DNA from 2 places in the Gemmatirosa kalamazoonensis genome. Region 2 is predicted to be linked to the other one. Evidence: riboswitches for the same ligand, from Rfam matches in the RefSeq annotation. Region 2 holds a riboswitch; the other holds the start of a gene.

Region 1 (3,400 bases), on a different replicon from region 2:
GTGCCGCCGCGACACGCCCGACGTGCGCGAGCCGTTAGGCGCGCGGGTGGCGGGGCTCGCGCACCCGGTGCTCTCGACGCACGGCGCCCGCGCGGTGCCCGCCTCCACGACGTCGCTGCCGCCGGCGAGCTACTCGGCCGACCAGGCGGCGCGCGGGGCGCAGGTCTACAAGGCGACGTGCGCGCGCTGCCACCCGCCGGGGCAGCTCGACGGCGACGCGTTCGCGGTGGCGTGGAACGAGGCGCGCGTGTCCACGCTCTACACCACCCTTCGCAACACCATGCCGCAGGACAAGCCCGGAAGCCTCAGCGACTCACAGTACGTGGACGTGATCGCGTACCTCCTGCAGCGGAGTCGCGTGCCGGCGGGCGCGGCCCCGCTGGCGCCGGACAGCGTGGCGCTCCGTGGGCTGCGGATCGCCGTGACGCCGAGGACGCCATGAGGATCGCGCGTCGGATCGCACGCGGAGCCGCCGAGAGCTTCGGTCTCATGCGGAGCCGCGGAGCGCGCGGAGAACGGCGAGCGTCGTCGGTGTGCTCCGCGTTCTCCGCAGCTCCGCGTGCGGCCGTCCTGTCGCTGGCGACGGTCGCCTCGTTGGGCGCGCAGCCGGGCGTGGCGCCGACGAACGACCTGCCGAACCCCTACCGCACCGTGGAGGGGTGGGCGCGGATGCCGGCCGGGCGGACGTGGGGGTCGACGAGCGCCGTGGACATCGACCGCGACGGACGGAGCGTGTGGGTCGCGGAACGGTGCGGCGCGAACAGCTGCGCGGGGTCGGCGCTGCCGTCGGTGCTGCTGTTCGATTCCACGGGGACGCTCGTGCGCGCGTTCGGCGCGGGACTGCTCGTCGCGCCGCACGGCATCCACGTCGACCGCGACGGCAACGTGTGGGTGACCGACTGCGCGTGCACGGGCGGCCGCAACGCGCCGGTGACGCCGGTGACGAAGGACTCCGCGGCGCCGCCGCGCGGCCACCAGGTCTTCGAGTTCGCGCCCGACGGCCGGCTGCTCCGCACGTTAGGCGCCGCCGGCGGCGCGCGGGCGCCGGGGTACTTCTGGCAGCCGAACGACGTGCTCGTGGCGCCCGACGGCTCCGTGTTCGTGTCGGAGGGGCATTCGTCGCAGCCCGGATCCGTCGCCCGGGTGCTGAAGTTCGACCGCGCCGGCACGCTGGTGAAGACGTGGGGCACGTTCGGCAAGGCGTCTAACGAGATGGACCAGCCGCACGCGCTGGCGATGGACTCGCGCGGGCGGCTGTTCGTCGGCGACCGCGGCAACGACCGCATCCTGATCTTCGACCAGGACGGCGCGCTGCTCGACACGTGGTATCAGTTCGGGCGGCCGAGCGGGATCTGGATCGACGCGCGCGACACGATCTACGTCGCGGACTCCGAGTCGGGCTCGGTGGCGCCGGCGCACGGCGCGTGGAAGCGCGGCATCCGCATCGGGTCGGCGCGCACGGGCGCGGTGACGGCGCTCATCCCCGACCCCGCGACGAACCCCCCGAGCACGAGCGCGGCGGAGGGCGTGGCGGTGGACGCGCGCGGCGTGATCTACGGCGCGGAAGTGGGGCCGCGCGCGCTGAAGCGGTACGAGCGGATCCCGTGACGGGACGCGCCGCACGAGGTGCCTAACGATGCGCGTTTCGCAAGGCAGAGTACGGCGAATCGTGCGACGTTTGTACGAACGACGTCCGTCACTCGGCACTTGACGCACGCGCGGCGCGACCGTTATCGTCGCGGAGACAACCGAACACCCGTGGTCATTTGCCGCCTATTGCAGCCACGTTAAAGAACTGCTAAAACGCGATCAGCCCGGCGGCCACCGCCGGGCTTTTTTGTCCTCCGCGACCACCATTTCGCGCCTTACCACATGCACGCTCGCACGCTCACGACCCGGAAGCGGAACGAATGCGCATGCGCGTGCGAATGCGGGTGCGAATGCGCGCGCGCGCGCGCGGACGGCCGGGGACGACGCGTCGATGTCGATGACGCGATTCGCCACAGACGCGATCCCTTCCCCGGCCGCTCGCCCAGAGCGGCCGTTCTGTTTTCTCACGGAGGCGTCCCATGACCATGCACGACGCCGACACCCTGCGACACCTGCATCCCGCGGCGATCCTCGCGTGGGCGGTCGAGACGTTCCGCGGCCGCGTGGCGATGACGATCAGCTTCGGCGGACCCGGTGTCGTGCTCGCGCACCTGCTGAGCCGCATCGACCAGACCGTGCCAGTGATCTTCCTCGACACCGGCCTGCTGTTCGAGGAGACGTACGCGTTCCGGCAGCGGTTCGCCGAACGCTACGGGCTGCACGTGGTCGACGTGCGACCCGCGGAAGATCCGGGGCCGCTGTACGAGACGGACCCCGACCGCTGCTGCACGATCCGCAAGGTCGATCCGATGGCGCGCGCGCTCGGCGACTACGATGCGTGGGTGAGCGCGATCCGACGCGACCAGGGCGAGTCGCGCCGCGACGTGGAGGTCGTCGAGCAGCACGAGGTCGACGGGCGCCCGCTGCTCAAGGTGCACCCGCTCGCGCACTGGGACCGCGCGACGGTGTGGCGCTACATCGTCGAGCACGAGATCCCGTACCACCCGCTGCTCGACCGCGGCTACACGAGCCTCGGCTGCTGGCCGTGCACGCGGCGCACGCACGCCGGCGAGGGCGAGCGCGCGGGGCGCTGGAGCGGCCGGGCGAAGACGGAGTGTGGGCTGCACACGTTCACGGCGCGCGCGTCTGCGCCAGCCACCACGAGCCTAACGGAGGCCAGGCCATGACCGACGTCACGGACGATACCGCGACCGACGACCGGAAGGAGACCGCGGCACAGCGCGTCGAGCGCATCAAGCGCGAGAAGGCGCCGTGGTCGATCATGGACGACATCCGCCGCTACGCACGGGAGGGCTTCGCGTCGATCCCGGTCGAGGACCTCGGCGTGCGCTTCCGCGCGTGGGGGCTGTACACGCAGGGCGACGGGCGGGGCACGCGCGGCGAGGAGCAGCCGTTCTTCATGATGCGCGTGCGCACGCCGAACGGGCTGCTCACGTCGGCGATGGTGCGCACGATCGCCGACCTCGCCGACCGCTACGCGCGCGGCGCCATCGACATCACGAACCGGCAGAACTTCCAGCTCCACTGGCTGCGCATCGAGGACATCCCGACCGTGTGGGATGCGTTGTCGAGCGTCGGGTGGACGAGCCAGGGCGCGTGCGGCGACAACACGCGCACCGTCACCGGCTGCCCGCTCGCCGGCGTGGACCACGAGGAGCTGATCGACGCCTCGCCGATCGCGCTCGCGGTGGACCGCTTCCTCAACGGCAACGCGGACTACGCGAACCTGCCGCGCAAGTTCAAGATCACGATCACCGGCTGCGCGCACTGGTGCACGTATCCCGAGATC
Region 2 (3,400 bases):
AGGTCCACGCCGCGCAGCGCCTGCACCCCGTTCGGGTACGTCTTCGTGATGCCCTGGATGATCAGCATGTCCTGGCCAACGGCCCCGGCCGGCGCCGGGATTCGCCCGTCCGGTAACTGTCGTGTTAATCTCCGACTTAATGCTGACGTCCTCCGACCTTCACTTCTTTGCCGGCATCGCCCGCGCCGAGTCGCTCGCCGCGGCCGCCCGGGCGCTCGGCGTCACGCCGCCCGCGGTGACCCAGCGCCTCCAGGATCTCGAGCGCCGACTCGGCGTCCGGCTCGTCGAGCGGAGCGGGCGGCGGGTGACCCTGACGGCCGAGGGAGAGCTGCTCGCCGCGCGCGGTCAGGAGATCGCCGACGACCTCGCGAGCCTCACCGAGACGCTCGCCGCGCGCCGCGGCGTGGTGGCGGGCCACCTGCGGGTGCTCGCCCCGCTCGGCTTCGGCCGCGCCCACGTCGCGCCGGCGGCGGGTCGCTTCTTCGCCGACCACGCCGAGGTGACGCTCGACCTCGTGCTCTCCGACCGCATGGGACGCGTGGCCGAGACGTCGTGGGACGTCGCCGTGCACATCGGCGAGCTGCGCGACTCGTCGCTCGTGGCGACCCGCCTCGCGCCGAACGACCGCATCCTCTGCGCATCGCCGTCGTTCGTCGCGCGATACGGCGTGCCCGACGCGCCCGCCGACCTGCGCGACTTCGCGTGCATCGCGCTCCGCGAGAACGACGAGGACGTGACGATGTGGCGCTTCGCGCGCGACGACGGCGCGGCCGAGTCGGTACGCGTGGAGCCGCGACTCGCGACGAACGACGGCGAGGTCGTGCGCGAGTGGGCCGTCGCGGGACGCGGGATCATCGTGCGCTCCGAGTGGTCCGTGGCCGCCGACCTGCGCGCGGGCCGACTCGCGCGCCTGCTCCCCGGTTGGCGTCTCCCCTCGGCGGACGTCATCGCGTTCGTGGGCCCGCGACGCGGACGCTCGGCGCGGGCGACGCGGTTCGTGGAGTACTTGCGAGAGGCGCTGACGCCCGTCCCGTGGCGCGCGGACTCCTGAGCTCGACGGCACCCGTCGCGTCGTGAGAGGTGCGCCGGCGTCGGAATGATGTCGTGGAAGGATGCCGGCCATCGAAGTTGCGCCATGAGCCGACACGATCTCATCGAGCGCGACCTCACGTACTCCGTCATCGGCGCCTTCTTCGAGGTGTACAACACGCTCGGCTACGGCTTCCTCGAGCAGGTGTACGTGGAAGCGCTCACGCTCGAGCTGCGCGACCGCGGCCATCTCGTCGAGCGCGAGCAGTCGGTGTCGGTGAGCTACAAAGGCCGAGTGATCGCGCGACTGAGGATGGACGTGATCGTCGATCACAAGATCGTGGTCGAGGTCAAGTCGACGCAGCACCTGTCGCCGTTCGCGTCGCGACAGCTGCTCAATTACCTGCGAGCGACCGATCTGCTCGTCGGGCTCCTGCTGCACTTCGGGCCGGAGGCGAAGCATCACCGCGTCGTCTGCGAGCGCGTGCGACGCTCCTCGTGACGCACGACGCCGAAATAGGAGACGCGGATGCCGCGGATCACGCGGATAGGCTCGCGACTGAAGCCTATCCGCGCGATCCGCGTGATCCGCGTCCGAACCACGAGGAGCTCTGCAGTCCAGGGAGCGACGCCCCGGCGCAGAGGCGCTCGCATCGCCGTCCCCCGCTTGACGCCGACCCGCCCCACCACTAGCATCCCAGACACAACTGAACGCCCGTGGTGATTTGCCGCCTATTGCCGCCACGTAAAACAAGGTGCTAAAACGCGACGCGCCCGGCGGCCATCTCCGCCCGGGCGTTTGTCGTTGGTAGCCAGGACCCACCGCGGCGCGGGGGGCTCGGCCACCGACTCCAGCAGAAAGCAGGTCGCTGGCGGCTCGTCCTCCCCCGGGAGGACGGTGGTCCGGCGGCCCCTCCAGCAGCGACCCCCGGACCTCGTCGGCCCGGGGGTCTTCGTTTGGAGGGTGCGATGCTGACAGTGGAGCGCGCGACAGGGGTGCCTAACTACGAGCTCGTCGGCCCGGCCGGTGCGCCGGTGGTCGTTGCGCTCGGCGGCATCTCCGCGAACGCGCACGCGGGCGCCACGGCGGCCGATCCCGCGCCGGGGTGGTGGGACCCCGTCGTCGGACGCGGCCGCGCGCTCGACACCACGCGCCTGCGCGTGCTCGGCATCGACTGGCTCGACGGCGGCCGCGGCGACGACGGTCGGCCGGCGCGCATCGTCACCACGTACGACCAGGCCGACGCGCTCGTCGCGGCGCTCGACGCCGTCGAGGTCGAGCGCGTGCACGCCGTGATCGGCGCGTCGTACGGCGGCATGGTGGCGCTCGCGTTCGCCGAGCGCTACCCGGAGCGCGTCGAGCGGCTCGTCGTCGTGAGCGCGCCGCACGAGGCGCATCCGCTGTCCACCGCGCTGCGCACCGTGCAGCGGCGCGTCGTGGAGCTCGGCATCGAGACCGGTCGCGCGCACGACGCGCTCGCCCTCGCGCGCGCGCTGGCGATGACGACGTATCGCGGCGCGCGCGAGTTCGCCGAGCGGTTCGACTCGCGCCCCGACACGATCGACGGCGCCGACGCGACGTTCCCCGTCGAGCGGTACATCCTGCACCACGGCCGGAAGTTCGCCGCCGCGTGGCGCCCGGAGCGCTTCCTCGCGCTCTCGCTCTCCGCCGACCTGCACCGCGTGGATCCCGCCGCGGTGCGCGTGCCGACGACGCTCGTCGCCGCGGAGGGCGACGCCATCGTGCCGCGCGAGCAGATGGCCGAGCTGTCCATGCTGTTAGGCGCGCCGAACACGCTCGTCGATCTCGCGTCGCGCAACGGCCACGACGCGTTCCTCACCGAACCGGCCGCGATCGGCCGCATCCTCGCCACCGCCCTGTGTACCCGGAGCTTCGCATGAGCGTCGACCGCACGATCCGTCAGCAGGCGACCGCGACCCGCGCCGTCCGCGCCGGCATCGCCTCGGACACGCAGCACGGCGCCGTGGTGCCGCCGATCCATCTCTCGTCGACGTTCGCGTTCGACGGCCTCGGGGGGAAGCGCGAGTACGACTACACGCGCAGCGGCAACCCCACGCGCACGCAGCTCGCCGACGCGCTCGCGGAGCTCGAGGGCGGCACGGCGGGCGTCGTCACGAGCACGGGGATGTCCGCGGTCACGCTCGTGCTGCAGCTGCTCGCGCCGGGCGATCTGGTGCTCGCCGCGCACGACTGCTACGGCGGCACGCACCGCCTGCTGAACGCGCTCGCACGCCGCGCGCACTTCGACCTGGGCTTCGTGGATCTCACGGCGACGACGAGCGCCGTGGCCGAGATCGCGCGCCGCCGCCCGCAGCTCGTGTGGATCGAGACGCCGAGCAATCCGCTCCT

The links. A riboswitch is a leader RNA that binds a small molecule or an ion and turns the genes downstream of it on or off. The one in region 2 is predicted to bind S-adenosylmethionine.
Region 1: linked by a shared signal. The riboswitch ahead of J421_RS05495 (phosphoadenylyl-sulfate reductase) and the one ahead of metX (homoserine O-succinyltransferase MetX) in region 2 are both predicted to bind S-adenosylmethionine.

The regions. Positions count from the first base shown of each region.
Region 1 covers NZ_CP007128.1:1,239,133-1,242,532, forward strand. The annotation lists gene J421_RS05485 (c-type cytochrome) at 1-442, shown strand, start outside; gene J421_RS05490 (NHL repeat-containing protein) at 532-1,608, shown strand; SAM riboswitch at 1,749-1,819, shown strand; gene J421_RS05495 (phosphoadenylyl-sulfate reductase) at 2,070-2,777, shown strand; gene J421_RS05500 (nitrite/sulfite reductase) at 2,774-3,400, shown strand, end outside.
Region 2 covers NZ_CP007129.1:436,123-439,522, forward strand. The annotation lists gene J421_RS24840 (ABC transporter ATP-binding protein) at 1-68, opposite strand, end outside; gene J421_RS24845 (LysR family transcriptional regulator) at 140-1,051, shown strand; gene J421_RS24850 (GxxExxY protein) at 1,136-1,531, shown strand; SAM riboswitch at 1,737-1,813, shown strand; gene metX (homoserine O-succinyltransferase MetX) at 1,999-2,931, shown strand; gene metB (cystathionine gamma-synthase) at 2,928-3,400, shown strand, end outside.